3 regions of the Agarivorans sp. JK6 genome follow, and region 3 is predicted to be linked to each of the others. Evidence: predicted binding sites of a transcription regulator. Region 3 holds the regulator's gene; each other region holds the start of a gene.
The links. Region 3 encodes ArgR, which controls arginine synthesis, uptake and breakdown. Its sites were predicted from a motif close to ANTGAATANNTATTCANT; they were not measured.
Positions count from the first base shown of each region.

Region 1: a site for ArgR is predicted at 6,335-6,352, ahead of argC (N-acetyl-gamma-glutamyl-phosphate reductase). Genes of this name have one in related genera too.
Region 2: a site for ArgR is predicted at 7,224-7,241, ahead of OV592_RS15595 (2OG-Fe dioxygenase family protein). Genes of this name have one in related genera too.

Region 1 is NZ_CP113525.1:4,103,913-4,114,781, forward strand. It holds gene OV592_RS18960 (endonuclease/exonuclease/phosphatase family protein) at 1-180, shown strand, start outside; gene argH (argininosuccinate lyase) at 248-2,125, opposite strand; gene OV592_RS18970 (argininosuccinate synthase) at 2,210-3,415, opposite strand; gene OV592_RS18975 (ornithine carbamoyltransferase) at 3,458-4,372, opposite strand; gene argB (acetylglutamate kinase) at 4,382-5,158, opposite strand; gene argC (N-acetyl-gamma-glutamyl-phosphate reductase) at 5,168-6,178, opposite strand; gene ppc (phosphoenolpyruvate carboxylase) at 6,593-9,232, shown strand; gene OV592_RS18995 (hypothetical protein) at 9,366-10,619, shown strand.
Region 2 is NZ_CP113525.1:3,357,225-3,368,093, reverse strand. It holds gene recN (DNA repair protein RecN) at 1-21, opposite strand, end outside; gene OV592_RS15625 (arabinogalactan endo-beta-1,4-galactanase) at 163-1,377, opposite strand; gene OV592_RS15620 (extracellular solute-binding protein) at 1,770-2,840, shown strand; gene OV592_RS15615 (ABC transporter ATP-binding protein) at 2,885-4,000, shown strand; gene OV592_RS15610 (ABC transporter permease) at 3,990-4,847, shown strand; gene OV592_RS15605 (ABC transporter permease) at 4,857-5,711, shown strand; gene OV592_RS15600 (multidrug effflux MFS transporter) at 5,867-7,087, shown strand; gene OV592_RS15595 (2OG-Fe dioxygenase family protein) at 7,329-7,970, shown strand; gene OV592_RS15590 (cysteine desulfurase-like protein) at 7,967-9,199, shown strand; gene OV592_RS15585 (flagellar brake protein) at 9,208-9,912, opposite strand; gene nadK (NAD(+) kinase) at 9,940-10,821, opposite strand.
Region 3 is NZ_CP113525.1:3,903,221-3,914,089, forward strand. It holds gene rlmB (23S rRNA (guanosine(2251)-2'-O)-methyltransferase RlmB) at 1-719, opposite strand, end outside; gene rnr (ribonuclease R) at 722-3,238, opposite strand; gene OV592_RS17965 (tetratricopeptide repeat protein) at 3,316-4,035, opposite strand; gene mdh (malate dehydrogenase) at 4,461-5,390, opposite strand; gene OV592_RS17975 (transporter substrate-binding domain-containing protein) at 5,571-6,278, opposite strand; gene argR (transcriptional regulator ArgR) at 6,468-6,935, shown strand; gene OV592_RS17985 (ABC transporter ATP-binding protein) at 6,955-8,013, opposite strand; gene OV592_RS17990 (ABC transporter permease) at 8,021-9,703, opposite strand; gene OV592_RS17995 (Fe(3+) ABC transporter substrate-binding protein) at 9,805-10,839, opposite strand.

The DNA.
Region 1 (10,869 bases), 200 kb from region 3:
CAGCATAGTCCTTACCGAGCATTTGAGCTGGGCAACAAAGCCTTGGCCAGCTATAAAAGCAAACGCTTAGATTGGATTTTTCTTTCTAAAGACCTGAGTTTTATTGACTACCAAGTTGGGCCAGATAGCTTATCTGACCATCGCCCTGTAATTAGCCTGATTCAAATTCCGACACACTAAACGACAATAGAAACGGCAATAAAAAAAGCCTCGCGATGCGAGGCTTTAGCAACACAAACGATGACTGTTAAGCCACGTTTTGCTTATGAATAAGTGTGCTGTTATCAATGATGAACTCTAAAGCAACTTCATCACAGGCATGCTGGCGAGGACAAATATCACAATCTTTCATCACTTTCTCTGGCAGCATATTTTTAGAGGTTGGGCTAAAACCTAACTTCATGAAGAATTCTGGCACTCGAGTTAGTACAAATACCTTCTCGATTTCCATTTTCTTGGCTTTCTTCATTAAGTGCTGCACCATTGCACGACCTTGACCAACACGCTGTGAGCCTGGATTTACACCCAATGAGCGAATCTCAGCTAAACCTGTGTCGTAAAGGTAAAGCGATGCACAGCCGGTAACTTTGCCAGCTTGCTCACTAACCGTGAAATCACCAATTGCTTGAACTAGCTCCGGACGAGGACGTGGCAAGTTTTCACCGGCTTGTGACCAGTAGTTGACCATCTCTTCGATGTTGTCTAAATCGGTCATGCGGGCAGAGCGTACGTACAAACCTTTTACGTTACGCTTAGATAAACGTACTTCTGCTTCGGTTAGAGCATGTTCAACTTGCTCGGGCGCTACACCACCTAGAGCTTGGCGCTTCGCAAGAGTGGACTCTAGCGATAAGTTTGGATAAACGTCGTCTTCAATCTCTGGTGCTAGCTCTTTAAACTCAGCCAAGCTTAGCTCTTCTAGAGGCACACCTTTTTCAATGGCTTTCACTACCGCAATACCCACAATATGGTGAGCTTCACGGAATGGGATGCCTTTAGCCACAAGGTAGTCGGCAAGCTCTGTTGCGTTTGAATAACCACCTTTGGCAGCTTCGGTAGTGGTTTCTTCGTGCACGTTCATATCATCAAGCACGAGCTCTGCCATAGCTAAGCAGTCGCCCCATGTATCTAGCGCGTCGAACAAACCTTCTTTGTCTTCCTGCATGTCTTTGTTGTAAGCCAAAGGCAATGCTTTTAAGGTCATCATAATGCCAGACAAAGAGCCGTAAACTCGACCGGCTTTACCACGAATAAGCTCTAGCGCATCGGGGTTTTTCTTTTGTGGCATTAATGACGAGCCAGAAGTCACTTGGTCTGACAAATCGAGGAAGGCAGACTCACCTGAGTTATAGAAGATTAAGTCTTCAGCCATGCGGCTTAGGTGAATCATGCTAATAGATGCAGTAGAAATAAGCTCAACCACATGGTCGCGATCCGATACCGAATCTAGGCTATTGCGTGTCGCACGGCGAAAGCCTAAATCTTTAGCAATTTGTTGGCGATCCATTGGGTAAGCAGTACCGGCAAGCGCACCACAACCAAGCGGACAAACATCTACCCTGCTCAGTGCATCTTGCAAACGTGAGTAATCACGTTCAAACATTTCTACATAGGCCATTGCCCAGTGAGAAAAAGTCACCGGCTGGGCACGTTGTAAGTGAGTGTAACCTGGCAGAACGGTGTCTTGCTGCTGGCGCGCAAATTTAACCAGTTTTTGTTGCAGCTTGTCTAAATGCTCAAGAAGTTCAACCCCTTGGCTTTTACACCACAATTTTAAATCGGTAGCAACTTGGTCATTACGACTGCGGCCTGTATGTAGCTTTTTACCTAAATCACCCACCCGTTGGATCAGTTGAATCTCAACCCAAGAGTGAATATCTTCGGCATCGCTACCCAAAATTTGCTGTGGGTTTTCGGCGACTTGCTTACCTAAATCTAATAACGCGTCTTCAAGTTTGCTTTGCTCATCTTGTGTGAGAACGCCAACACTTAATAAGGCCTTAGACCAGGCAATAGAACCCGTTATGTCCTGTTCCGCTAAACGGTAATCAAAACGTAAAGAATCGTTGAACTGCTTAAACCTGGTATCTGCAGCTTGGCTAAAACGCCCACCCCACAATGCCATTTTACTCTCCATTTATTATTGCAAAGACCTCAGAGCAACTTGCCTCTGAGGTCTAAGTATTCCTGCTTATTACTTCTGCCAATCTTACTTGCTATTTAAAGCGCGGATCCGGCTGGCTAGAGAGTATAAACGAATAAAGCCTTCAGCGTGCTTTTGATCGTAAACTTGGTCTTCACCAAAGGTTGCAAACTCTTCCGAGTACAAGCTATTTGGCGAACGTTTTTGCACCGCAACTGCTTGGCCTTTATAAAGCTTAATCACTACATCGCCATTGGCATCAGCTGCCATCGCTTCAGACGCGGCAATGAGTGATTTACACAGTGGCGTAAACCAACGACCGTCGTATACCAAGTGTGCCATTTCTTGGCCCACTTTCTCACGCCATACCCGTGAAGTTTTGTCTAATACTAATTCTTCAATTGCACGCAGTGCAGCAACAATCACAGTGCCGCCAGGAGTTTCGTAACAACCACGAGACTTCATACCAACAGTACGGTTCTCAGTAATATCAATACGACCAACACCATGAGCAGCAGCAATATCGTTTAGCTTCATTACTACTTGGTAAGGGCTTAATGCTTCATCGTTAACCGCAACAACACGGCCTTGTTCAACTTTAAGGCTTACATATTCTGGCTCGTTTGGCGCATCTACTGGATCAACAGTTAAGGTCCAAACACCTTTGCTTGGCTCGTTCCAAGGGTCTTCTAGCTCGCCACCTTCGTGCGAGATATGCCATGCGTTAGCATCACGGCTATAGATTTTGGTTGCAGAAGCAGTTGTCGCAATGTTGCGCTCTGCTAAGTAATCCAGCAAATCTTCACGGCTTTCCATGTCCCACTCACGCCAAGGCGCAATTACTGTTAGTTCTGGAGCCAATGCTGCAAAACAGCTTTCGAAGCGAATTTGGTCATTACCTTTACCAGTACAACCATGACATACCGCGTCGGCGCCAACTTTACGGGCAACTTCTACTTGCGCTTTAGCAATAATAGGGCGCGCCATTGAGGTACCTAACAAGTAAGTCCCTTCGTATACTGCACCAGTAGCAATAGTTGGGTAAATGTAGTCAGCTACAAACTCTTCTTTAAGGTCAACGATGTGACACTCAGATGCACCAGAGGCTAAAGCTTTCTCTTCTAAGCCAACTAGCTCTTCTTCGCCTTGGCCAACATCGGCACAAAAGGCAACAATTTCACAGTTGTTGTAGGTTTCTTTTAACCACGGAATGATGGCCGAAGTATCTAGGCCGCCTGAGTATGCTAATACTACTTTTTTGATATCTGACATTTAAAAATTCCTTGTTTAACTCAGCCTAGAGCTGAACATTCACTAACTTAATAAACTTACTAGTACGGCGTTTTGTGCATGCATACGATTCTCGGCTTGATCAAAAATCAAAGACTGAGGACCGTCCATCACTTCCGAAGTAATTTCCAACTCGCGGTGAGCAGGTTGGCAGTGCAGCACGTGGTTAATACCACATTGTTGCATCAAATTCTGGTTAATTTGATAAGCCATAAACTTATCTTTTACTGATTGCAGTGGCGTATCGTCACCCATTGATACCCAAGTATCACCATATACTACGTCGTAGCCTTTAATATCTTCAACGGTATTGGTCACTACAATTTTGCCGCCATGCGCTTTGGCTAATTGATTAGCTTTTTGCACAACTTGCGCATCTGGGCTTGAGCCTAGTGGGCAAACTGCAGCCACTTCCATGCCTAAGATAGCGCCACCTAACAATAATGAATGCGTCACATTGTTGCCATCGCCTAAGTAAGCCAGCTTAACTTTGCTTAAATCTGAGTAGTGCTCAGCGATGGTTTGGAAATCGGCCAAGCCTTGGCAAGGGTGGTACAAATCACACAGTGAGTTGATAATTGGTACCGACGAATGCTCACGCAAAGTTTGTAGGGTTTTATGAGAAAACACTCGCGCTACAATCGCATCAGCCCAACGGGTAATGTTAGAGGCAAAGTCTTTAACACTTTCACGCTCGCCCATCGCGCCATTTTGCTGGTCTAAATAAACCGCATGGCCGCCTAAACGGTTAATGCCGATATCAAAAGTTACTCGTGTACGTAATGATGGTTTTTCAAACAAAGTTACAACACTTTTACCCGCAAGGGTTTGCCCATAATCTGCGGGTGTTTTTTTGATTTTAGCGGCCAGCTCAAGCAGCCCTAAAATTTGTTCTTGAGTTAGGTCCTGCAAGCTTAACAGGTGTTTAAAATCACTCATCATCTTTCCTTAAACGGTAACCTGAGTCCCTACCGACTCACCTTTATATGTTTGTCCAGCTAACAAGCTGGCGAGTTTCGCAGGATCTTTCCATGACGCTAGCGAAACCGGTGTTTGCAAAAACTCGGCAGCCTCTAGAGCCGCTTTAACTTTTACCGTCATGCCATCGGTAATTACCCCATCGGCAATCAATTTGTCAGCCAGCGCGCTATTTAGCTCAGCCACCAGCTGTTTATCTTGGTCGAGTACGCCAGCCACATCGGATAATAACACCAATTGGCCCTGCAGCAATTTACACACCGCTAACGCAGCTTGGTCGGCATTCACATTGTAAAGTTCGCCGTCTTCACCAATACCAATTGAGCTCATTACCGGCACGTGGCCCAGCTCAATAAGGCTATTTAACAATGCAGGGTTGCCTAAAGTTGCCTCGCCTACATGGCCTAAACGTGCATCCATTTGGCTTACTTTACAAGAGCCTGCATCACTTAAACACAAGCCCACAGCCGACAAACCTGCTTTTAGCGCTTGCGCTAACAACAGCTTATTGCTGGTACCTGCTAAGGCACCCACTACATAAGGAATTTGCTCTTTAGGTGTTATGCGCAAGCCGTCCAACTTTTCTGATACAAAGCCGGTTTTAGCTAATACATCTTCTACTACTACGCCGCCTCCATGCACTAATACAATAGGTTGCTTAACTTGTTGCAAGGCAGCAAATAAATTGTCTAGGGCTAGGCTGTTATTTAAAACGGCACCGCCTAACTTAATCACTAATGGTTTCATTGCCTGCTCCTAAACCAGCGACTCAGTAAGGGCAAAGCCATTACGAATATTCAAACACTGGATAGCTTGGCTAGCAGCACCTTTTAATAGGTTATCTTCAGCCGATACCACAATTAAGTCTTCACCTTGTTGTTGCCAAGCCACATCAATAAACGGTGTGTTTTCTACTTTGGCAATAGAAGGCCACTCACCTTCCAATATACGTACAATGTTTTGGCCTGCATAAGCTTGCTGATAAGCTGCATTTACTTGCTCTTCAGTGGTGCCTGCTTTTAGCACCACATTAATGGTGGCTAAAATACCGCGTTTAAAGTTACCCAAATGTGGAGTGAAGATCACTGGGTGACCTAAGTGGGCAGCAATTTCTGGTTGGTGGCGGTGATTAAACACCCCATAAGGCGCTAAGCTTACTTCGCAGAATGAGCTAGTTAACGAGGCTTTGCGCCCTGCACCACTCACGCCACTAGTAGCATTAATTACTGCTTTGTTGCTTGGCTCAATCAATCCTGCTTCAGCTAGTGGCTTAAGCGCAGTTAACGATGCAGTTGGGTAACAACCCGCTACAGCAACTAAATCCGTTTGCTTAATTTTCTCGGCATTCCATTCAGCTAAACCGTATACCGCTTTTTCTAATAACTCGGGGAATTGATGAGTAAAACCGTAGAATTTTTCGTAAAACTCTGCGCTTTGAACACGGAAGGCGCCAGACAAATCGAAGACCTGACAACCTGCATTTAAAAATGCTTCGGCTAAATCATGGCTTACTTCGTGAGCAGTGGCTAACAAAACAATATCAATATCAGCAAAGTTTTTGGCGATATCAGCCACAATTAACGGTTGTACAGGAGCGTCAACCACACCGCGTAATTTGCCGTGCAGAGTAGATAGCGCCTTGCCTGCGTCTACACTTCGCTCTGAAACATACAACCCGGCAAGTTCTAAATCTGAATGGCGACTTACATAGCCTGCCAACTCTGCTCCGGTGTATCCACTTGCACCAACAATCGCTGCCTTTAACATCGTTTCTTGTTCCCTTGAAATCTTATGGCATAGTGTTATTTATTGAGCTGCATTTTACTGACCAAATGAACAAAATGTCACGCTTGTCAGCTCAAAAAAAACTAGCTGTCTTTAATATAAACGGAGAATACCACAGGCAATTCTTTATGCAATAAAAATGAATTTTTATTTATTGTTAGATTTACGCGTATAGGTTAAAAAGTAAGCCAAACAAAGTTGCCCTTATTAAAATATGAGTAACAATCTATAAATAGCCGCTTGATCCTAAGCAAAGGAAACAGCGTTATTTGTAATTTAATTACAGGTATTTTGACTATATGCTCGGTCTTAGGTATGTTTTTGCCCTAGGACTAGGGTGATTTAGTAAAAAAATTTCAATAATCGCTAGCAAACGCAAACAGTGAAGGAAAGACAATGAGCCAGAATATGCCTCAGGAGATTAACGCCTCGTTACGAGGAAATGTGAGTCTACTCGGACAACTACTTGGTAATACGATCAAGAGCCATATGGGAGAAGCGTTTCTAGAGAAAGTAGAAACCATACGCCAGCTAGCTAAGGCCTCACGTAATAACGATGATGAGGCGCGCGAGCAGTTATTGGAGCTATTGCGTAACCTAAGTGATGACGAGCTATTGCCGGTAACCCGTGCCTTTAGCCAATTCCTAAATTTGGCAAATATCGCCGAGCAATTCCACACCATTTCACGTAACTGCGAAGGCAGTACCTGTGCCCAAGATCCTATCGACCAAGTTTTCAATAAACTAAAGCAAGAAAACTTAAGTGAAGCAGAGATCCACCATGCAGTGGCACAGTTAAATATCGAGCTGGTACTTACCGCGCACCCAACCGAGGTGACCCGTCGTACCCTAATCAACAAACACGTTGCCATTAATAACTGTTTAGATTGGTTAGAACTCGACTTACCAGACCAAGAGCGCAGCCAATTGCTTAGCCGCTTAGAGCAGCTAATCAACCAAGCATGGCACACCGACGAAATTCGCCAGCAGCGCCCTACTCCGGTAGATGAAGCTAAGTGGGGTTTTGCGGTAATTGAAAACTCGCTATGGCAAGCCGTGCCAGATTTTGTGCGCCAGTTAGACAAAAAACTTGGCCAGCACTTCGATATGCGCATGGCCCTAGATGCCGCGCCAGTAGTGTTCTCATCTTGGATGGGCGGCGACCGTGACGGCAACCCATTTGTTACTTCTAAAGTAACCGAAGAAGTATTGCTGTCTAGCCGCTGGGTAGCGGTAGACCTTTACTTAAAAGAAATTCAAACCTTGGTTAGCGAATTGTCGATGAGCGATGCTAACGAAGCACTGCTTGAGCAAACCGGTGACCAAAACGAACCTTACCGCGCCTTATTAAAAGTATTGCGCAGCGAGCTACAAGAAACTCACGACTACCTTACAGCCAAGCTAAAAGGCCAGTACACCGAAGCGCGCGATATTATCACCAATACCGAGCAGCTACGTGAGCCACTTGAGCTTTGTTACTACTCGCTACAAGACTGTGGCATGGGCATCATTGCCGACGGCACCTTGCTAGATCTACTGCGTCGTATTGCCTGTTTTGGCATCAACTTACTACGTTTGGATATTCGCCAAGACAGTGGCCGCCACGAAGAAGTGTTCTCAGAAATCACTCGTTACCTAGGCATGGGTGACTATGCACATTGGAACGAAACCGATAAGCAGCACTTCTTACTGCAAGAGTTAAACTCTAAGCGCCCGCTGTTCCCACGTGACTGGGAGCCCAGTGAATCGGTACAAGAAGTACTAGACACGTGCGCTATTATCGCCAAGCAAGAGCGCGAAGCATTAGGCATTTACATCATCTCCATGGCGAGCGAGCCATCTGATGTATTAGCCGTACAATTGCTACTGCAAGAAGCCGGTTGTCCGTTCCGCTTGCCGGTTGCGCCTTTGTTCGAAACCCTAGACGATTTGAACAATGCGCCAGCTACCATGAGCAAACTATTATCAGTTGATTGGTACCGCGGTTACATCTCTGGCCAACAACATGTAATGATTGGCTACTCAGATTCTGCTAAAGATGCCGGTGTATTAGCCGCATCGTGGGCGCAATACCGCGCTCAAGAAGCACTAGTATCTATCTGTGAAGGCCATCAAATCAGCTTAACCTTGTTCCATGGACGTGGCGGTACCATTGGTCGTGGTGGCGCGCCAGCGCACGCAGCCTTGTTATCACAACCTCCAGGCTCACTAAAAGGTGGCTTACGGGTAACTGAGCAGGGCGAAATGATCCGCTTTAAGTTCGGCCTACCTAAAGTTGCCATGGACAGCCTAAACCTCTACGCCAGCGCAGTTTTAGAAGCCAACTTGATCCCACCTATGGAGCCAAAAGACGAATGGCGCGAAGTGATGGATCAAATTGCCGAAACCTCTTGTGAAGCCTACCGTGGCATTGTTTGGGGTGAAGAAGAGTTTGTGCCTTACTTCCGCTCGGCTACTCCAGAGCGCGAGTTAGCTAAACTGCCATTGGGCAGCCGCCCAGCCAAGCGTCGCTCAGACGGTGGTGTAGAAAGCTTACGTGCTATCCCATGGATTTTCTCATGGAGCCAAAACCGCCTATTGCTGCCAGCTTGGTTAGGTAGTGGTGCTGCATTCGAAGGTTTAATTAAAGAAGGTAAAAGCGAGCTGCTAACCGAAATGCGCGCGTGGCCATTCTTCGACAACCGCTTAGCAATGCTAGAAATGGTATTTATGAAAGCCGATACTTGGCTATCAAAAATCTACGACGAGCGTTTAGTGGAGCCAGAGCTACAGGAGCTAGGTGAAAAACTTCGGGTTAAGTTAGAAGGCGCTAAAGCGGCCATTGTTTCGCTAGCCCCAGACAACAAGCTATTGGCTAATCAAGCCTGGGTGGTTGAGTCACTTAATCTGCGTAACCCTTACATCGATCCTTTGCATGTTTTACAGGTTGAGCTGCTAAATCGTTCTCGCGCTAACGAAGAACTTTGCCCTGTAGTTGATCAAGCCTTAATGGTAAGCATTGCCGGTATCGCTGCGGGTATGCGTAACACCGGTTAAATACACACATATTTAACCGTAGCAACCCCGCTTTATGCGGGGTTGTTTGTTCTTAGGCTAAGCTAATAGCTTACTTTACAGGGTACTTTTGCTGCTTGGCAGCGTTGGCTCATTGATAGCTAGGATGTCTTCAATGCAACAATACAAAGGGTGGTTATTTCTTGCCTCGCTGCTACTTTACTTACTGTATGCCTTTGGCGTAATTGGCATTGGTTTAGCCACCGCAGTAACCTGGGCTGCCGCCTTGCTGTACTTGCCTCAACTTAGCAAAGCCATTCGCATTCAGGCGGGTTGTTTGTTAAGCATTGGCATCGTATTGCTATTAATTGCAGCCAAGCAAAATACCTTGCTAAGTGCCTCCGACATACTCTCAATAAACCTTCCCTTGCTGGCGATGTTTAGCGCGGTATCTTTTCTCGCCTTAGCCAATCCAGAGAATCAGCAAGACCCTTTACCTATTGGCAAACGCAGCATTGCCTCAACCGCCCTAGGTATGAACCTGCTGGGTGCGGTCATCAATCTATCGATTGTATTCATTGTCGGCGACCGCTTGGCCAAACAGCGAGCTTTAACTAACGCCCAACAAAAAGTATTAATGCGCTGCTTTTGTGCCGCAGCCTGGTGGTCTCCATTTTTTATCGCCACCGCGGTTTCCATTACTTACGCCCCCGGTATGCAATGGCTAGATGTGCTACTACCGGGCGCTTTAATGGCGCTGATTGCCTTGGCCTTTACCACTGCCGAAGTATCACTAAGAGAGAAAGACAGTTTTGCTGGTTACCCCTTGCGTCGAGAAAGCTTAACCATTCCCTTTGTGCTAGCCTCCAGCGTGATAGCTTTGCATTTCGCCTTCCCCGATTTCAGCATTATTTTGATGATTACCTGCCTAGCACCTCTTGCAGCCTCAAGTTTTGCCAAAGGGAACTCAAAAGTGCTCATTGCCAGAAACTTTGTTAGCCATCGCTTATCTAACGTTGGCAGCCAATACGTGTTGTTTTTAGCTGCTGGGGTATTCTCGGCGGGTATTAAAGCCTTGTTGCTGGCCTATCCAGAAACCTTAAGCCTGCACAACGTAAGCTTTAATCATCAAACCTTTGCAGTAGTGTTAGCAATGATGATCGTGGCCTGCATGTTTGGTATTCACCCAGTTATTAGCATTTCTTTAGCCAGCCCTTTGTTATTGCCGCTTAATCCAGAGCCTAGTCAGCTAGGTTTTCTATTCTTAAGTTCTTGGGCAATATCCACCGGCAGCAGCCCGCTATCTGGCGTAGGCCTAACCATGATTGGCCGCTACCAATTTTCGACTCGGCAGATACTTAAAAACAACTGGTACTACGCCCTAATCATGTGGCTAATATGCTCTGGGGTAAATGCGCTGTTGATGTAACAAGGGTCGTGGGCATGTCGTTAGTTCGTTTGCATTTACCGTAAGCTTGAGCTTTTAACTTCTAGTTCACGATATGGTTATCTAGAGTCAAACGCATTGTTACCCCTTTAAGTGTTAGCTATAGAGCAAAAGCTTTCGCCTGCGGCGACGTCATTTTTCTTTGACGACCAAAGAAAAACGAAGCAAAAAGAAAGGTCGCCCTGCATTATCTTTATCCCGCGTTGCTCAGTGGCAAGCGCGCCTGCGCAAC
Region 2 (10,869 bases), 550 kb from region 3:
TACGCTTAATTGAGTGAGCATATCCTTACCTGACTATTTATACAGTAACTGTATAAATATATAGTTCTATTTTTAAACATGCAAGCTTCAAAGCTTAAATGTTGTTCGGTATTACCTTGAAGAGATACTGCGTATCATTTTTCTTTGAACAGATTTGAACACTTACTCTTGCTGTTTAAAAACCTCTAATGAGGGTAAGGCATTACCCTCAAAATCAAACAGGGCTTGGTTTTCCCATGAGTTCCCTAGGCCCCATTGATCGCCGCTGTATTCCATGCCTGCGTTTGTCGACCAAGTGGCCCCTTGAATAGGTAGCCACGCGGGCTCCCAGTAGTAGATACCTAAGCCCATATTATTTGGAAGCTCGTTAACTAACGACATTATGTCTACGAGAAATTGTGCTTGCCCACTTACGCTTATTTGATAGCCTTCTATTGGATCTGCACTTGAGTAACTGTTGGCTAGTGAGTCGCCATTTTCATGTGTGAAAGGGAAGGCTGTTTCAACAAGTAACACTGGCTTGTTATAACGAGCAATTAGATCTTCCATGTTGGCTTTTACTTGTTCTATTGGGCCATGCCACCATGGGTAGTAAGACATGCCTATAATCTCGAAGTCGACACCTTGCGCACTTATTTCATCAAACCACCACCGAAAGGTTTGGTTGTTACCTGCTTCTGCTAGGTGCAATATGATTTGAATTTCTTTGCCACTGTTGTTGTCATGTACAGCTTGAATTCCCGCTTTAAGTAGTTGTGATAAGCGCTCAAATTCTTTGCCATCTTGTCCCCAGCTTTTTCCATCAGGCCAAAGCATTCCTCCATTTAATTCGTTACCAATTTGCACCATGTCTGGCATAACACCTGCGGCTTGGTGGGCTTGCATTATCTCGGTGGTATAGTCGTATACTTTCTGTTTTAGATTGTCAAAGGTAAGGGTTTCCCAGCCTTGGGGTTTACTTTGTTTTTTAGGATCTGCCCAAAAATCGCTGTAGTGGATATCTAGCAGGAATGACATATCGTTCTGATGAGCACGTATGCCAAGTTCTATGGAGCGCACAAGGTCATTGTTGCCACCCCCAAATGGTTCACCGTTACTAGAGCTAGGGTCAACCCATAATCTTGCCCGAATAGAATTTACGCCATGGTTTTTTAGGATGCTCACTAGATCTTGCTCGATACTGTTTTGGTAGTACTTTCCACCCAGCGCTTCAATCTCAGGCAGCATCGAGATATCCATTCCACGAATGAAATTATCTCTAAGCTCAGGAGCGGTGATGCTGGCATTGTTATCACTGCTAGTAAGTTGGTTCGCAGACTGGCAGCCGGCAACAATAAACACCATTAACAATAGCGCTGTCTTTATTCTCGAGTTCATTGTTTGCCTCGTTTTATAGCCAATGGTTTGGCGATTACCGTGGGTATTTGTGCTTTGTTTTGCAGCTAAATAAGTAAAACACAGAGTTTTGTTTGTGAAAGGTGTATTGGATCGGTTTAACATCAATATAGCTACTGTTTTTAAGTGAGATTGCGAGCTGGAAAAGGCTTTTCACAAAAACTGTTTGTTACCTCCAGGGCGCTATTTAATTTACCTTAATTTGCTGTGGTTAATTTTTTCTTTCAAGTTCTTTGCTGTTTAAAAATTTAGCGACTACGCTTTTGCTTGTCACATTAGTGTCATTAAATTGGTGCATGTTTATCAAATACTTGTTGTAAATAAGCCGCTTTTGTCGGTAAACCATTTAACCGTAGAACTACATGGAAGAGATTATGTTGAATAAACGTTTATCATTAAGTGCCTTGGCACTTAGCATGGGCGCAATGGTAAGTGCGCAGGCCAATGCTGAAACTTTACGTTTGCTTACTTGGGGCGGCTATGCACCACAAGAAGTTATCGAAATGTTTGAGAAAGAAACCGGCATTGAAGTAAAAGTGACTAAATCAAACAACGAAGACATGATCTCTAAACTTCGCGCTACCGGCGGCTCGGGGTTTGATTTAGCCCAACCTAGCCAAGACCGAATCACCGGTGTTCAACAGCAGTTTGGCATTTATCAGCCTATTGATTTAGCCCGTATTGAGCAGGCCCAAATTATTACTTCAATGTTAGATGCTACCAAAAAGAATACTGCTGTAGGTGAGCAAGTGTTTGGTGTTCCTCATGTGTGGGGAACCAGCGGCTTGGTGGTAAATGGTGAAATGGCAAAAGATGTGGCCGATTACACCGACCTATGTCAGCAGCAGTACCAGGGTAAAATTTCTTATCGCTTAAAGCGCCCAACCTTAATCGGTTTTGCGTTTGCATTGGGTGAAGATCCATTTGCTGCTTACGCTGATCCCGTTAAGTACCAAGAAATATTGAACAAAGTTGAAAAGACTCTGGTGGAATGTAAGCCTTTGGTTAAGACTTATTGGTCTGGCGGCGACGAGTTAATGAACTTGATGCGCTCTAATGAAGTAGTTGCCGCTATGGCTTGGGATGCTGGCGGTTGGAAGCTAAATCGCGATCAACAGAATATCCAGTTTGTAGCGCCTAAATCTGGAGCTTTGGGTTGGATCGATACTTTTGCCATTCCTAAAAAGTCTAAAGCAGTAGATGCTGCGTACAAGTGGATTAACTTTGTTATGCGCCCTGAAGTAGCAGCTAAAATTACCGAAGCTGCAGGTAACTTCACCGCTTCTAAAGGTTCAGACGCTTACGTAAACGAACTGGCGAAGTCGCAGTTTAACGCCAGCTTTAGTAGCGACGACATCGACAACATTAAGTGGTACCCCGCTGTTCCTGCTGGTTTAGAAGCAATGGAAGGCAAAGTACTGGATCGCGTACAAGCGGCCAACTAGTTTTATTGGGGCGCTCGCGCCCCTCTGCTTTATTTGGAAGTACTATGGCGGAAAACGCTAAATATGATCTTGAATGTAAACACCTCTCGAAGCATTTCTCAGAATTTACAGCAGTAGATAAGCTTAATTTCTCGGTTGAGGCTGGCTCGTTTTTCTCTATTTTAGGCCCTTCTGGCTGCGGTAAAACCACCTTATTAAGAATGTTGGCAGGCTTTGAATCACCCAGTGAAGGTGAGATTCAGATCCATCAAAAGCGGGTTAACGAGCTAGCGCCAAATAAGCGTCCAGTGAATATGGTGTTTCAGCACTTGGCTCTTTTTCCGAACATGAATGTGTCGGAGAACATTGCTTACGGCTTAAAGCGCCGTGGTATTAAAGCCAACGAGCGACAGCATAAGATTAAAGATGTGTTAGAGCGAGTGGGCTTAGATGGCAGTCAAAACAAGCAAATTACTCAGTTATCGGGCGGGCAAAAACAACGCATTGCGATTGCGCGTAGTTTAGTACTGGAGCCTCGATTACTGTTGCTTGACGAGCCATTAGGTGCACTAGATTTAAAACTGCGTGAAAAAATGAAAGTTGAGCTAAAACACTTGCAGCGAGAATTTGGCACAACCTTTATCTACATAACTCACGATCAATCTGAAGCCTTGGTTATGTCAGACAAGGTGGCGGTAATGAACAATGGCCGCTTTGAACAGGTAGCCAGTCCGCAGCAGCTGTATTATCAACCGAATACGGCCTTTGTGGCCAAATTCGTTGGCCAAACCAATGCGCATTCAGCAGTGGTGTGTGAACAACGACAAGGTGTTGCTTTACTTAAAACCGCTCGAGGTCGCCACCTGATTGTAGCGACTACTATTGATCAAGTAGAAAAGTCGGTGGTGGATGTATTTGTGCGGCCAGAAGCCATTGGAATTTGTGAAGCGGGAAGGGAAGTTCAAGCCGATAACCAGTTTGATGTAGAAGTTGAAGAATGTTTGTTTGATGGCGCCAGTTCCACCTTGGTAGTTAAAGATACTCACCATCAAGACAGTTATCGAGTGGCTCCAGGTGCTAGTTTTTCTTTGCAGCACATAGTTCCGGGCAGTAAGTTACGAATATTTTGGGATGCTAAGCAAGCAATTTGTATTAGCCAAGAGGTGAAGGGTGAAAGCTAAAGGGCTTGGGTTTTACTTATTACTGCTTCCTTTTGTGCTGTGGTTTGTTCTGCTTATTGTATTGCCACATTTGCAGATGCTAGAGCTGTCTTTCATCAAACGGGATTATGTGGCTGGGGACAGCGTAGGTTGGTACCAATACCAACAGTTTTTGGGCGAACCGCTCTATTGGCGAACCTTATTGCGTACAGTGTGGATGTCGTTGTTAGCCACCTTTATAACCTTGTTAGTGAGCTTTCCAGTGGCATTTTTCATTGCAAAAGTGGCTCAAGGTAAAGTTAAACGTTTGCTGTTGTTAAGTTGCTTACTGCCTTTCTGGGTAAGTGAGTTAGTGCGCACTTACGGTTGGATGATATTGCTACGTGAGTCTGGTGTGATTAGCCAAGGTTTAATGGCTCTGGGGTTAACCGAGCAACCGATTGAATTTTTGTACAACGATGTGAGCATGTTAGTGGGGTTGGTGTATACCTCAATGTTGTTCATGGTGGTGCCATTAGTAAGTACTTTAGAAGGTTTAGATCAAAGCTTAATAGAAGCGGGCTACGATTTGGGTGGCAATGGTTGGAACGTTACCACTTCTATTATTGTTCCTTATGCAATGCCTGGCATTGTATCGGGTTGCATCATGGTGTTTATGCTTTGCCTAGGAAATTATTTAACACCGCGTTTATTGGGTGGAAAAGATAGCCTTTGGTTTACCGAACAGATTTTTACTCAGTTTATTACGCGTTTTAATTGGGAATTAGGCGCTGCCTTTGGGGTGATTTTATTGCTGGTTTCGTCTTTAGTTGTGGCGCTGGGTTTAAAGCTAAGTGGCCAATCATTCAGTCGTACTTTGGGACGCTAGGGGAGCCTTATGTTGCATCAATTACGTGGCCCTGCTAAATCCCTTTATCAGTTCTATATGGTGGGGTTCTTGGTCTTTTTGGCACTGCCATTAAGCATTGTGGCGGTTTTTGCTTTTAATGATAGTTTGTTTGCAGCACTACCTTGGCAAGGCTTCACCTTTGATTGGTTTATTGGTCAAACTGAACCTAAGCTGGGCATTCTTTATGATGATGGTTTGTTATCTAGCATTGCGGTGAGTGCTTCGATAGCGTGTTTTGTTACCTTGTTTTCCTTACTGCTTGCCACCGCCAATGCGTGGCTGTTCGTTCGTTTTGATTTCCCAGGGAAGAACTGGTTATACATCGGCTTATTGTTGCCTTTAGTTATACCAGGAGTGATCTTAGGAGTGGCGATTTTAGTCGCCAGTAGCAGCTTGGCGAACAGCATTGAGAACAGCTTTGCTTGGGAGTTAGAGTGGTTAAGGCCGGGGTTTGTGTTGGTGGTGATTGGACAAGTAGCGTTTATTACCACTATTGCTACCTTGGTGGTGTTAGCGCGCTTACGTAAGTTCGACTTTAGCTTGGAAGAGGCGGCGCTAAACCTAGGGGCTAATTCTTGGGTAGCTTTTGTTACCGTGGTATTGCCGTTTCTTAGCCCTGCATTAATTGGAGCTGCGGTGGTTAGCTTTTTAATGTCTTTCGAAAACTTTAATACCACCTTAATGCTGGTAGGTTCCGACGCGCCGCTGACTATTGCCATGTATGACCGCTTGCGAGAAGGGTCAACTCCAGTGCTCAATGCTGTGTCATTATTATTGATGCTTGGCTCTGCTTTTATTGCTTTGGTATCGATGTTATTTGATGGCAAAAGTAAACAGGATTAAGTTCTTAGTGTTTAAAAAATAACAACGTTTTGTTGTGGCTTTTGCACTTAAGTTGACGATAAAAGTTAAAAATTAGCTGCGCTGTTATTGTTTATCGCTATTGCGATTTGAGCGTGATATAACCAACAGCTCACTGTTGTACTAGGGAGTAGTTGGTGAAACACAGCAGTACCCACTCTAAAGCCTTTATTATTTTACTTGCAGGTATGATGTCGTTGGTGGCTTTGTCGGTTGATGCGATGCTACCGGCCCTGGTAGCTATTGCCGAAGATTTCGAACTGGCTAATCCGGCGCATGCCCAATGGACCATAACATCACTGTTTATAGGCCTTTCGATTGGCCAACTTGTTTATGGGCCATGGTCAGATGCGGTTGGCCGAAAACCTCCTATCTATGTTGGTTACCTATTGTTTATTGTGGGTAGCATTATCTGTGTATTGTCTAGCTCGTTTGCTTGGCTTATCGCCGGGCGAGTACTGCAAGGTATGGGCGCAGCTGCGCCAAGAATTATTACCATGGCCTTAGTGCGTGACAAGTTAAAAGGCGCTGAAATGGCGCGTATTATGTCTGTGGTGTTTTCGGTATTTATTGTCGTGCCGATTTTGGCCCCCGCGGTGGGCCAAGTTATTTTAGGTCTGGCCCACTGGCGTTGGATCTTCGGCATGTTATTGCTAATGGCTATTGCTACTGGTCTTGGGTTTTGGCGGGGACAAGAAGAAACCTTAACCTTGGATAAACGTCGCCCTCTAACATTACAAAGTTTTGTAGAAGGACTTAAGTATTTACTGCAAAAGCGCAGTGCGCTGGTTTACACCATTGTATCTGGTTTTATTTTTGGCGCTTTTATGGGGTATTTAAATAGCGCGCCATTGTTGTTTATTCAACTCTACAATCAAGCAGACAACTTTGCGCTGCTTTTTGCTTTAGCAGCAATTGCCGTAGGTGTTGCATCGTTGGTTAATGGGCGCTTTGTACTTAAGTTAGGCATGCGCTTAATGATTAAGGCTGCGCTGTGGGGCTTACTTGCCCTTACGAGCGTATTTTGTTTATTACTAATAGCTAGCAGCGGAGTGCCTCCTCTTTGGTGGTTAATGGCTTACTTGATCCCAGCATTTTTCTGCATTGGTATTTTGTTTGGTAATTTAAATTCTTTAGCCATGGAGCCTTTAGGAGCAATTGCAGGAATGGGCTCGGCGTTTGTCGCGAGTATTTCAACACTGGTGGCGATTCCCATTGGTAGCCTTATCGGCCTTAGCTTTAACCAAACCTGTTATCCAGTAGTTATTGGATTTGGATTAGTGGCAGCGAGTAGCTTATTGCTAATCAAGTACTTCGATAATCCAGATATTGAAGACAAGCAATTATCGGCTTCTTAAAGCATAAAATATCGTTTTAAATCTACATTAAATCAGCGATTTAAGGAAAAACTGGAGAGTTTTTCTTTAATTCGCTGATTAGTTGTTACGGTTTGGTGTTTTGGCTAAGCATTGGAAAGATTTATTGGTTTTAAATGTTGAATTTATAGTTATTTGTGATTCTTAATACTGCTTGGTGTGGCGTTGGCAGCTGTTTATTATTAGTCTTGATGTTATCACTTTGTTAACCAGAGATTGGACCATGAACACTCACGCAGATTGTTTACTACAGCTAAACCATTTAAGCGGTGCCGCAGTGCACGATTTATCCTCTTCATTTGATAATCTTCCTCATACTAAGCATGCCGATGGGCAATACCGTTTACGTCGTTATTCTGTTGTTCGTATTAATGATGGAAAAGTGCAAGCTCTGCCAGGACGGAGCTTTGTGCAAAGTGAACAGGTGAATCACTTTCAAGGCGATGTTATTCGTCAGTTTGAGGATATTGAGCAGAGCATTATTGCTTCCAAAGGCATGTATGAAATGTGTGCCCTTTTCTTGGAAGCAAATAGCTTAAGTGAGCAGCAAGAGATTGAAATTCATCAAATTAGAATTGCCGCACAGGCTTCCGATACACCAGTTGCCCCTGAAGGAGTGCATCAAGATGGATTTAGCCATATCGCCGTAGTGGGCATTCGTCGCCATAATATTGATGGTGGAGACTTCATGGTGTTTAAAGATAAACATCAAGCACCGATTATGACCTTGGCACTAGACAGCGGTGAGGTGGCCTTACTTGATGACAGTAAACTTTGGCACTATGCAAGGCCCATTCGTGCTCACCGCCCAAGTGAACCGGGCTTTATGGATGTATTTGTATTAACAGCAAAGGATGAAGCATGAGTTTTTCTGTTGAGGCTGCACGCAAGCTGTTTCCTGCCTTAAATGCTAGGGGCGACGAAGAGCCCTTAATTTATCTGGATGGGCCAGGTGGGGCGCAACTGCCCGCTTCGGTGCTGCAAGCCATGAACGATTATTTTATAAAAGGTAATTCCAATCTAGGCGGCGCTTTTGCTAGTAGCAAGCATACTGAACAGGTTGTAGAAAAAGGGAGGCAGCAGGCTAAAACCTTATTGAATGCCGCTAGCGCTAATAACATTGTGTTTGATGCCAATATGACATCCTTAACCTTTAAGTTAAGTAGGGCCATAAGCCGAGATTGGCAAGCTAATGATGAAATACTGGTGACCGCACTTGATCATTATTCCAATGTATCGAGCTGGCAACAGGCAGCTGCCGACAAAGGGGCTAAGGTTCATCAAGTGAGAATTAACCCGGCTAACTGTAATTTGGATTATGCGCACCTAGAGTCACTGATAAATACTAATACCCGCCTTGTTGCGCTTACTTATGCCTCTAATACCAGCGGTAGCATTGTTGATTTACAAAGAGTTATCCAAAAAGCGAAAAGCGTAGGTGCAATGGTTTATGTGGATGCGGTGCATTATGTGCCGCACCGTTTAGTGGATGTACAACAACTGGGCTGCGACTTCTTGCTCTGTTCGGCTTATAAGTTTTTTGGCCCTCACCTGGGTATTGCTTATGTGGCCGACCCTTGGCTGGAGCTGCTCAAACCTTATAAAGTTGAGCCAGCAACCAATATCGGCCCAGGTCGCTTTGAAACCGGCACCCAAAGCTTTGCGGCTATTGCAGGCATGAGTGCAGCAGTTGACTACTTGGCTGATTGGAATCCACAGCAAAATAAGCGAGCAGCATTAACCGCCAGCTTTGAGCAGTTTGCCGCGCATGAACAAGCTTTAAGCGAGCATTTTTTGGAGCGCTTGGCTGCCCATCCGCAAGCCACGCTTTATGGTGAGAGTAGCTTGCAGCGTAGCCATATGCGCACTGCAACGTTCTCGTTGCGCTGGCCGAGTATTCAACCGCAGCAAATTGCCGCTATGTTGGGTGAGCATAATATTGCTACGTGGCATGGGCATTTTTATGCGCAAGGCATGATGGATCAATTGGGATTAATGGATAAAGGCGGGGTGCTACGCGTAGGTTGTATGCATTACAACACTCATCAAGAAGTCGACCGTTTGTGGGACCTGTTAGATAGTTACTGCGCCTAGTAACCTTTTTATACGTCTAAGGCTAGGTGAGCAAATAGCTCATCTAGGTCGGTAGCACCTTCAAACTTTATACCCACTGCAATATGGTTATGACCATCTCGGCTTTGGCTTTTAATATTGCCTTCGATTACTGTGTCATTCTCTGGTTTGCCAGGAATTCGAATGTACACAAACACACTATCAAGTAACAGTTTGCCATTGCTTTCTGGCCACGCCATCTTGAAGCGGCAACCACCGGCTGATAAATCGAGAATAATGCCGTCAAAGCTTAAATCGTTTTCAATTTGCTGGTCACTTACAGAGGAGCGGTGAGTAACGGTTGCTGGAATGCGTGTACTCGCGCGTTGCTGTTTGCGTAGGCTAAAACGCTCTACTTCAGATGGGTATTTAACAAACAATAAGTGCTTAGGGGATTTGATAATGTCGGTAATGATGCTGCGAAATGCAATACATTGACCGGCTTCTCCTTCAATGATTGAACGGATCACGCAAGCCATGCCTTCCACTAATACATCACCATGGCCTTGTTGAGCATATTTAGGCACAGCAAAGATAAGAAAGTTAGCGTCATCTAAACCAATAAGCTTACATTTAATCCGTACATTACCTACTTTTACAAACTGCACATCTAAAACGTCGCCAAAGCGCAGTTGTCGCATTATTTCTACAACTTCTTGGCGTTGGTTTACGCGAGGGCTTGGTGTAGCTGGCAAAATAAAACTTCCTTATTACATGTTTGCTTAAAACAGTCGGCTTCCCCAGCCAAGCTTGGTCCGTAATATCTTAAAGTAATCATAGCTTTTAGGATGAACTAGGCGCAATGGGTGATTTTGCTTACGAATAATAACCTCGTCCCCAGGCATCACTGGCAGTGATACATGACTATCACAGCTAATGTTCATATGGTCGCTATTGTCGTGAGACAGCTTGAGCTTAATTTCACTATCGCTGTCTACAACTATTGGCCGTGAACTAAGGGTGTGTGGAAACATCGGTACCAGTGCGATGGCATCCAAATTAGGAGTAAGGATCGGCCCGCCGGCAGATAAAGAGTAAGCGGTAGAACCTGTTGGCGTGGTAATAATTAGGCCGTCGGCGCGCTGGCTAAGCATGAAATGGTCATCAATATATACTTCAAACTCTAGCATTGTGGCCACTTTGTCGAGGTGAAGTACCACTTCGTTCACAGCACTATTGCGGCTTTTTACTGCGTTATGACGCAGCACTTTGGCTTCTAATAAGCAGCGTTTCTCGGTAATAAACTCACCTTGCAACACTTCCTTTAAAGGGTGTTCAAAGTTAAAAGGGTCTAGATCGGTTAAAAACCCAAGGTTGCCGCGGTTAACACCAAGCACTGCTATGTCGTAGCGCGACAATACTCGTGCTGCTCCCAACATATTGCCATCACCACCAACCACAATCGCTAAATCAGCTTGTTCCCCTACTTGGTTAATGCTAACCAGATTAAGCCCATCAATGCTGAGTTGCTGGCCGGTCTGCTCTTCTACCAATACGCTGTATGATTGTTCAATCAACCAATGGTAGAGCGCTGTTAAGGTATTATTGGCTCCCTCGTGGTGGGGTTTGCCAATTAAACCAATAGTGTTGAAGGTTTGAGTCATAACTTGTTGATTTAACATTGTGTTGCTAGTGATTATAACGTGTGGTTT
Region 3 (10,869 bases):
ACCGCTTCAAAAAGGCAGATTCCTGCTGCAACCGATACGTTTAAACTTGATACAGCACCTAGCATTGGCAACTTCACTAGTTCATCGCAGGTTTCACGAGTTAAGCGGCGCATCCCGCTGCCCTCGGCGCCCATCACAATCGCCATTGGGCCCTGTAATTTACTGTCGTAAATAAACTGTTCGGCCTCACCTGCCGTGCCAACTACCCACACGCCTAGCTGCTGCAGTTCGCGCAGTGTTCTAGCAAGGTTAGTTACCACTACTAGCGGTACGGTTTCGGCTGCGCCGCAGGCTACTTTGCGCACAGTGGCATTTAATTGAACCGATTTGTCTTTTGGCACAATTACCCCAGCCACGCCGGCAGCATCGGCATTACGTAAACATGCCCCTAGGTTATGTGGGTCGGTTACCCCATCTAATACCAAAAACAGCGGAGCAGAGCTTGATTCCACCAGCTGCTTTAAATCATTTTCGTTATAACCACGGCCAGCTTTTACTCGCGCCACAATGCCTTGGTGTTGCGAACTTTCGGCTTTGTCGTCTAGGGCTTTACGTGGCATAAACTGAACCGAAGCGCCCAAACGACGCAGCTCATTCAGCAAGGGTAATAAACGCTCATCTTGACGCCCTTTTAAGGCATATACTTCGATAATTCGCTCAGGGCTGCGCTCTAGCAAAGCTTGCACTGCGTGCAAACCATAAATAACTTGTTGGCTCATGTTTAATTCTTCTGTTGTTTAACAGCGTTACGCTCTTGTTTACCAGGGCGCTGCTTACGTTTCTTTTTAGGCTTTTTGCGCGTTTTGGCATTAGCCTCATTATTTGATTTTGCCTTTTTGGCCGCTGGATCACGTTGCTGCCAAGGGCTAAAGCCACCTTTGTTCTCGCTGCTACTCTCATTGCTCTTCGATTTAGCAGTGCCGCGGCGTTTACCTTTATTTTTACTGTCGCGATGGCGTTGTTTCTTTTTACCATCCCTAGAGCGTTCGGAATCCCCGGTAGATTTAGCAAAGCGTTTGCCGTGACCACCATCTTTGCCAGTTCGCTCTGGGCGGTCAAATTCATCGGCCTGACCATCTTTATTAACGATGACAAATTCCATTTTACGATCGGCCATGTTTACCGAGGCTACTTTAACTGTAACCGCATCACCTATTCTAAAGCGCTTTCCGGTTTTCTCTCCCACCAAGATCTGGCGAGCGGCATCATAATGATAATAGTCGCCACGTAAAGAGTTGATATGTACTAACCCATCAATATGAAACTCATCCAAGCGGGCAAAAAAGCCAAAACCGGTGACTGCAGCAATGGTTGCAGGTAACACGGTGCCCACATGATCTTGCATGTATTCACATTTAAGACTGTCAGATACTTCGCGGGTGGCATCATCGGCGCGACGTTCGGTCATTGAACACACTTCGCCAAACTTATCCATTTCATCATCTTGATAAGAGTAACCACCGGTAACCGTCCATTTGTTTTTAACGGTTTTGCCGGCGGCCTCAGCTTCTAACTTATTAACTAGAAACTTAATCACTCGGTGCAATAACAAGTCTGGGTAACGACGAATAGGTGAAGTAAAGTGCGCATAAGATTTAAGCGCTAAACCAAAGTGACCAATGTTGTCAGGTTGATAGACCGCTTGCATCATAGAGCGCAATAACATGGTTTGAATAAGCTCAAGATCAGGTCGCTCTTGAATGGCTTCAACTAATTTAAAGTAGTCACTCGGCTGTGGCTCTTCGCCTCCGCCTAATGGCAGACCTAACTCGTTCAGGAAACCTCTAAAATTAGTTAAACGCTCTTTACCGGGGCGATCGTGCACCCGATATAAAATGGCTTGCTGATGCTTTTCTACAAACTTAGCCGCTGCCACGTTTGCCTGAATCATGCACTCTTCAATCATTTTGTGTGCATCATTACGGGTTAGCGGAACAATTTGCTCAATTTTGCGTTGGGCATTAAAAATAAAACGGGTTTCTTGCGTTTCTAGCTCAATACCACCGCGCTGGGCACGGCTTACTTTTAAAGCACTGTATAAGCGATGCAGCTCTTGCAAGTGCGGAACTTGTTCGGCGTAGCGCTGGGCTAAAGCTTCATCACCATCCAGAATCGCCGCCACTTTGTTATAGGTAAATCGCGCATGCGAGTGCATTACCGCTTCATAAAATTTATAACCCGATAAACGGCCAGCAGCGGAAATGGTCATCTCTGCCACCATACATAAGCGGTCTACTTTTGGGTTAAGTGAACACAATCCATTGGAGAGTTGCTCTGGCAACATAGGGATAACTTGGTCTGGAAAATACACCGAGTTACCACGATTTAGTGCTTCTTTATCGAGTGCTGCATCGGGGCGTACGTAATAAGACACATCTGCAATAGCTACCCATAAACGCCAGCCGCCAGACTTTTTCGCTTCACAATATACTGCATCATCAAAATCGCGCGCATCTTCACCATCAATGGTAACCAATGGTAGTTCACGCAGATCAACGCGGTTTTGTTTAGCCGCATCATCCACTTCTTCTTCAAGCTTACTAACGGCTTTAGTGACCGCTTTTGGCCACTCATGTGGAATATCGTGATTACGCAAAGCAACTTGCACTTCCATGCCCGGTGCCATTTTCTCACCGAGAATATCAATCACTTTACCTACAGCTAGCTTGGGAGCCGAAGGGCGACTTAGCACTTCAATCACTACCACTTGGCCTTGACGAGCACCCGCTGTGTCATTTTTGCCAATGAGAATATCTTGGTTAATTCGAGAATCGTCCGGCACGACATAGCGGTGATTGCCCTCAACAAAAAAGCGCCCCACTAACTCTAATTTACCTGGTTTTAATACTCGAATGACTTGGCCTTCACGGCGACCACGCTTATCCATGCTAGATGGCGCAGCCAACACAAAATCGTTATGGAAAACCTTGCGCATTTCTTTTGCGGGTAAGAATAAATCGGTGCCTTCTTGGGTAGTTTTTAAGAAACCAAAACCATCACGATGACCAATAATGGTTCCGGTCACTAAACCTAAACGCTCAGGTAAGGTATAAGCACCAATCCGCGTAGTTACCAAAGCACCTTCATCAAGCAACTCAGCAAGGCTTGCCGAGAACTGGCTTCTTTGTTCTTCACTACACAAGGCTTTGAGCCAGTCTTTAGAAACGGGGGCCATTTCTTCTGTTAAGGCAGCGAGTAAGGTCGATTTTAGTGTGGCCGACACAGCCTGATTTTGCATTAACTAACCTACTAAGTTGAGCAACAAAAAGTATTACTCTTCAAGAATAGCTCTATGTTAATGCTTTGCGCGTGGCTTTAGTAGGGTTGGTTGCTTGCTTTAGCTTTAACCACTACATATTCAGGCATTTTGCTAGCGAGAGCAGCCAATAATTGGCTGGCTTCACGGTGAGTTTGTTTGTCGGCAATGATTGAATGATGTAACCAGCGATAGGCATCTTCATAATCGTAAGGGCTGCCTTTACCTTCCACATAGAGTGATACTAAGCGCAACTGAGCGGGTAGAAAACCTTGTCCGGCAGCTTCACGTAATAATGGAATGGCTTTGGCGTAATCTTGCTGAACTAAGGTGCCCGTTGCGTAATAGCGACCTAATTGCTCCATGGCTGCTGCTAAACCTTGATTAGCCGCTCGCCACATATACATAACGCCAAGCTCAGGATTTGAATCAACACAGACTCCCCATGCCAGCATATCGCCCCATAAAAACTGATAGGCGGGAATCGCGACTTTTTCGGCCCGAGCCTCAATGTCTTCAACTAACTGGCAATCGTCTGCTTTCACCCGAGCAAGGTGCTGATTGTTGTTAATCCAAGTGATTAACTCGTCTTGCTTATAAAGCTGAACCGCTTCAATATCTGATGGACTGGTGTATTCGGTTGGATCAATAGTAACTGGCTCAGCTTGCTGTGCTGGCGTGTCTAATTCATCATCCACTGACAAGGCATCAATAGATTCTGCAAAGGCCGCTGAACTTATTCCCGCAGCAAGAAGTAGTGAAATGATCTGCTTATTCATAGCCGTTCCTATCGTCTTAACACTTAAGCTATCGGCATCATGCCAAAAAACTAAAGCCACTTTTATCTCTGATAATCTAAATGGCCATTTCTACGCTAAAGCTAGCTTTGAAGCTTGTTTAAGATTGGTTTAGCGCAAGTAAATGGGCAACAACAGCTTTATAATTAACCTGAATTAGAGATAAGGAAGTGACGATAACTCTGCAAGCCAGTACTTAATCTAGCTTCATGTTTCTGGCGAGATAGTTTTGCTTAGTTCAAGGCGAAGCCGCGCGCCTATTGCAAGTAGCTGCAACACCGAAATAAGTAGAAGAGGCCGTCAAAAACCATTTATTATCCCAAGCCTAGCTTAGTTAGGTACTTCGACAACATGCGGATACAAAAAAGGAGTGCATTGCACTCCTTATTAGGATTTAAAATTTGTAATTAAACAAATTCTACGCCTTTATCGATGTCACCGTGTAAGGTGTCTAACATGCCGTCAATTGCAGCTTTCTCAAATGCGCTAATCTCACCGTAAGGTAAGATTTCAGCAACACCTTGAGGGCCCAAACGCACTGGTTGAGCAAAGAACTTAGCATGCTCACTGCCGCCATCAACGTAGGCACACTCAATTACGTCTTCGCCTTGAGCTGCTTTAACTAAAGACAAACAGAAGCGTGCGGCTGCTTGGCCCATAGAAAGTGTAGCGCTACCGCCACCCGCTTTAGCTTCAACTACTTCAGTACCGGCGTTTTGAATACGCGTGGTCATCGCGGCAATCTCTTCATCGGTGAATGAAATACCATCTAACTGAGATAACAATGGCAAGATAGTTACACCACTGTGGCCACCAATAACGTTTAAGTTAATGTCGGCAGGGTTTAAGCCTTTTGCTTCAGCAATAAATGTTTCAGAGCGGATTACGTCAAGAGTCGTTACACCAAACAATTTAGCAGGGTCGTATACACCGGCTTTTTTCAATACTTCTGCAGCAATTGGCACAGTAGTATTTACAGGGTTAGTGATAATGCCGATACACGCTTTAGGGCAGGTAACAGCAACTTTCTCGATAAGGTTTTTAACAATACCAGCGTTGATGTTGAATAGATCTGAACGATCCATACCTGGCTTACGCGCCACACCAGCTGAAATAAGAACAATATCGGCACCTTCTAGGGCCGGGCTTGGGTCTTCGCCTGCAAATCCTTTAATGGCCACTTGTGTAGGGATGTGGCTCAAATCTACAGCAACACCTGGTGTTACTGGGGCGATGTCGTAAAGCGAAAGTTCAGAACCAGCGGGTAACTGAGTTTTTAATAGTAATGAAAGGGCTTGGCCAATTCCGCCTGCAGCACCTAATACGGCAACTTTCATCAAACTTCTCCATGCTTTTTGTAGTTGTAGAGGGGATGTCTATAGAGACAGCTGACAAGATAACGGAATCCGCCTCAAAATACAATTTAGCAACATTTTTAAAGCAAGTTTAAAACAGGAAAAGGTTGCCTTAATCACACTTTAACAATATGGCTTAAGACCTTGGTCTAACAGTATTTGTTAGTTAAAAAAGGACTGATATATTGTTTGGTAAGTGCCATTATTTTTTAACACTTTAAGCGCATGGTTGATTTGATTCAGCAGGTCTTCGTCTTGCTTGGAAACAGCCATTCCCAAACCACTAGCAGGATAGCTTTCATCAACTTGAATAACAAAGTTGGGATGACTCGCTAACCAGTAATGCGCAGCAGCGGCATCCAAAAACACCGCATCTATTTTCGTTTGTTCTAAATCATTAAGTGCCAATTGATAACTGGGGTAAGCAATCGACAAAATATCTGGTCGTTGCTCACGTAAAAAACGCATAAAGCTAGAACCGCTTTGCACTGCCACAACAGCGCTATTAGCCAAAACCTGTTCCGAGCTAGTTATATATACCGCCATGTTGTCAAAATACGCATCGCTAAAATTAACTAACTGTTTTCGCTGCTCGGTGATATCTAAAGCTGAAATCGCCAAGTTATAGTGCCCTGCCGCAACACTCGTCAGCAAACTGTCAAAAGGCTGATGGTAAAACTCACATTCTCTGTTTATTTGTATACACACCGCTTTGGCTAATTCGATATCAAAACCTACTAATTGCTTTTGCTCGTCAAAGGCTTCAAATGGTGGGTAAGAGGCTTCGGTAACAATTCGTAAGGGTTTATCTTCAGCAAAGGCTGAACTAAACACAAAAACAGGAAGAAGAATGAAAAGTTTAATCCACATAATCAACTACTCATCGAGTCGGATTGGGCTATCATAATTCAGCTTAGCAAAGGCTCACAACTAATTGTTATTAAATGCAATAATAATTCTGTGTCAGAGTATGCATTTATATGCATAAAACTAGAATAAAGTTGAATTAGAGTAAAAAGTTGGCGACAATGGCAACGGATTTATAAGCTCGGATCACCGATGAAATATAGCGATAAACAAGAACAGTTAATAAAAGCCTTTAAATCACTGTTAAAAGAGGAACGATTTGGCTCGCAAGCCGAAATAGTGACCGCCCTGCAAGAGCAAGGTTTCGAAAACATTAATCAATCGAAAGTGTCACGCATGCTAAGTAAGTTTGGCGCGGTGCGTACTCGTAACGCAAAAATGGAAATGGTTTACTGCTTACCAGCAGAATTAGGGGTTCCAACCGTTTCTAGCCAACTAAAAATCTTAGTATTAGAAATGGATTTCAATGACGCACTCATCGTTATCCACACCAGCCCCGGCGCAGCTCAACTAATAGCCCGTTTGTTAGATTCATTAGGCAAGGCTGAAGGTATTCTTGGCACCATTGCTGGTGATGACACCATTTTTATCACCCCTACTCGCCAAGTAGATATTGCCGATGTCTTCCAGTCAGTGAAAGAACTCTTTGAAGTTGGCTAACTAAGCCTAATTAGCTTCCCTAAAGCGATGCTTTAGGGAAGACAAATGCCGCATCCCCATCTACCGACAACCATACTTTTGTGCCAGCACTCGCCTGCCAATGATCGCGCATACGCGCATGTATTACCCGCTCAGGCATACCGCTTAGCTGCAATCTAAAGTGGGTTTCGTTACCCATTGCATGCACTGATATCACTGTAGCTTCTATCTGGTTTTTGTTTTCGAGCTGGTGTACCACGATATCTTTAGCCCGCACAATAATCTCTGCCATCTGCTGATCTTCGATGTCAGCTGCAGCAAATGCTCCAAGTGGCGTGTTAACTTTGTGCCCTTCAACTTCCACTTCAAAGCGATTGCTAGGGCCAAATAACGCTGCCACAAAGGCGTTTTTCGGATTGTTGTAAATTTCTTGAGGGCTAGCATTTTGCACAATCTCCCCCTTCTCCATCACTACAATTTTATCGGCGATAAACATTGCTTCTAGTGGATCGTGAGTCACCATTACCGCAGGGGTATTGGTTTTCTTCAGTACATCAAGGGTTTCTTCACGTACTTGCTGACGAAGATGCTCATCAAGCGCGGAGAAAGGCTCATCTAGCAGTAAAGTGCTTGGCTCTGGAGCTAAGGCACGAAGTAGAGCTACCCGCTGCTGCTGGCCACCCGACAAGGTATGCGGAAAGCGCTCTAACAAGCCTTGCATGCCCATATTATCTAGGCTTTCCTCAATCCAATTACGCCGCTTCGCAAGATCTTGCTGTTTACGTAAACCATACTCGATATTTTTACGCACACTCATATGAGGGAATAAGGCATAGTCTTGGAACATCATGCCAATGGCCCGTTGCTCTGGTGCTAGATGAATCGCTTGCTTAGGCGCAGCCACTAGCTTGTCTTGCAAGTAAAGCTCGCCACTTTGTAGTCGCTCTAAACCGGCGATAAGGCGTAACAGTGTGGTTTTACCACAACCCGATGGACCCAATAGCGCAACGATTTGATTCTCGCTCACTTCAATGCTGACATTTTTTAATGCCTGTTGTTCGCCGTAAAAATGATTAACTTTGCGTAAAACAATACTCATTGCGGGTTTATTGTCCTTGTGGGCGACGTTCAGAAGAACCGATATTTCGACTCATGATAATAACCGGGATAATGCCCGCCAGTAATATAGTTAATGCAGCCAAAGCGCTTTGCTCAAGCTGTTCTAAAGACGCCAAATCCCATACTTGGGTTGATAAAGTATCAAAATTAAACGGCCTTAGTATCAGGGTGATAGGCAACTCTTTCATGGTGTCTACAAACACCAGTAGCATGGCGGTGAGCACACTTGGTCGTATTAAAGGGAGATGAATTCGCCATAGCGTCTTACCTGAACGGCTACCAAGAATACGTGAGGCGTCATCCATTTCAGGAGTGATTTTGGTAAGGCTTGCGTCAAGCGTACGGTAACTTAAAGCGATAAAACGCAGCGAATAGGCTAATACCAAGGCGCCACCGGTGCCAGTGAGCAATAAGCCGGTTGGATAATCAAACCAGGCTTTCATTACGCTATCAACAGCATTATCAAACACACCAAGCGGGTACAAAATGCCTACTGCTAGCACCGCACCAGGGATGGCATACCCCAAGGTTGCAGCCTCGGCGATGCTGCGCATTTTATTGCTTTTAGATAAGCGAACCCCGTAGGCTAGCAACAAACCCAAAATCGTTGTTAGCAACGCGGCCATAATCGCCAAAGAAAAACTGTTCCAAGCACTATTTAAGTACTGCTCTATTCCTTGGTCTAAATTGCGTAATGCATAATTAGTTAACACCGTGATAGGCAAGATGAAACCAAGGCTAATAGGCAATAAACATAAAGCGGTGGCTAGCCATGCTTTAAAGCCCGAAAGCGGTTCGGCAAACATAGCGGGAGATTGACCAGTCAGCTTATAAAACTTACCAGCGTTGCGGCTATAGCGCTCTAAACCCAGCAGCAAGATAGAAAAACTCACCAGCATTAAGGCTATTTGAGCGGCGGCGGACAGGCTGCTCATGTTTAGCCACACATCAAATATTCCCGCGGTTAACGTAGGCACTGCAAAAAACTCTACCGTGCCATATTCATTAATGGTTTCCATTAGCGCTAATGTAACCCCAACCACAATGGCAGGTCGCGCTAGTGGCAATGCCACTTTAAAAAAGCTCTGAGTTTGACTTTTGCCTAGGCAGCGGCTCATTTCAAAAAGCTGTGCAGCTTGCTCTACAAAAGCAGCACGCGCTAACAAATACACATAGGGATACAGCACTAAACTCAATACCGCAATGGCGCCTTGAATGGAGCGAATCTCCGGAAACCAGTAGTCTCGTGCAGTTTGCCAGCCAAACAAAGCGCGCAAGCTTTTTTGTACAAAACCTGCGTATTCAAGTTGGTCAGTAATAACAAAGGCGAGTATGTAACTTGGTACCGCCAAGGGTAGCAATAGCGCCCATACCAAAACCGATTTCAGGGGAAAATTAAAGCGCGTGACCAACCAGGCCGCACCGGTACCCATTAAACTGGTAAATAAAGCCACGCCCAAACACAGCATTAAAGTGTTTTTAACGTAAATCCAAAATACCGTATCCAGTAAGTGTTGCCAGATTTCTTGGTTGTCGGCCCATGAGAGCATCAAAATGGTGGCAATAGGGACAATGGCTAAGGCAGCAATTGCTAAGGCAAGCCATACCCAAGGGTCAAAGCGTAAACGAGCTAACGAGAAAGGCGAAGTAGAATTGGCGGTAGTGCTCATAGCTTCCAAATAAAAAAACGGCACAGAGCCGAAAACTAATAAAGCTGACCTAAGGCCAGCTTTATTGACGCTTGCTAATAGAATAGCAAGTTTAACAACCTTTACATGTCATAGCCAACACGGTCAACTAAGCGTGCTGCTGCAGCACGTTGGTCTGCCACTTCTTGAAGGGAAATACGGTCAGCTTTGAAATCACCTAGGCTTTCAATAAACTCATCAGTTTTGATACCGGTGCGAACTGGTTCTTCGTAGTTGGCAGTAGCGTATAAACCTTGAGCTTTTTCACCAACTAAGAACTCTAACAACTTAATGGCATTCTCTTTGTTTTTAGCTGTTTTCAATAAACCAGCACCAGAAATATTAATGTGCTGACCACGGCCGCCAATGTCTTGGTCTAAGTATACAACGCGGATCTGCTCGGCCCACTCTTGCTGCTCAGGGCTCTTAGTGTTGTAGAACATCTTGCCCATGTAGTAACGGTTAGCAATCGCTAAATCACATTGGCCTTCGAAGATGGCTTTAGCTTGAGCACGGTCGTTACCTTGTGGCTTGCGTGCCAAGTTAGCTTTTAAACCTTTTAGCCACGTTTCTGCGGCAGCTTCACCGTCTTCAGCAATCACTGAAGCAATCAAACCAATGTTGTAAACATGCTTACCAGAACGAGTACAAATACGGCCTTGCCATTTTGGATCGGCTAAGTCTTTAAGTGAGTTAAGCTCACCTTCTTTAACGCGGTCTTTATGAGCATAAATAACCCGAGCGCGTGTGGTTAAGGCAAACCATAAGTTATCTGGATGGCGTAAGTGAGCCGGAACAACTTCGTCAATAACTGGAGAGTTAACGGCTTCAAATAAACCAGCAGCGCGCACTTCTTCCAAACGACCGATATCAACGGTTAGTACTAAATCAGCAGGATTGTTTTCGCCTGCCGCTTTGATCTTTTCAGCTAAACCTTTAGCAGCATGCACAACATTCACTTTAATGCCCGTTTCTTCGGTAAACGCATCAGTTAAAGGTTGTAACAAGCTTTGTTGGCGGTAAGAGTATAAGTTTACTTCTTCTGCAGCTAAGGCTGGAGTGGCAACCACTAGTGAAGCCACCATGGCCACTAATGAAGAGAATACTGATTTATTCACAAATGAGTCCTTCAATATATGTTAAACGCA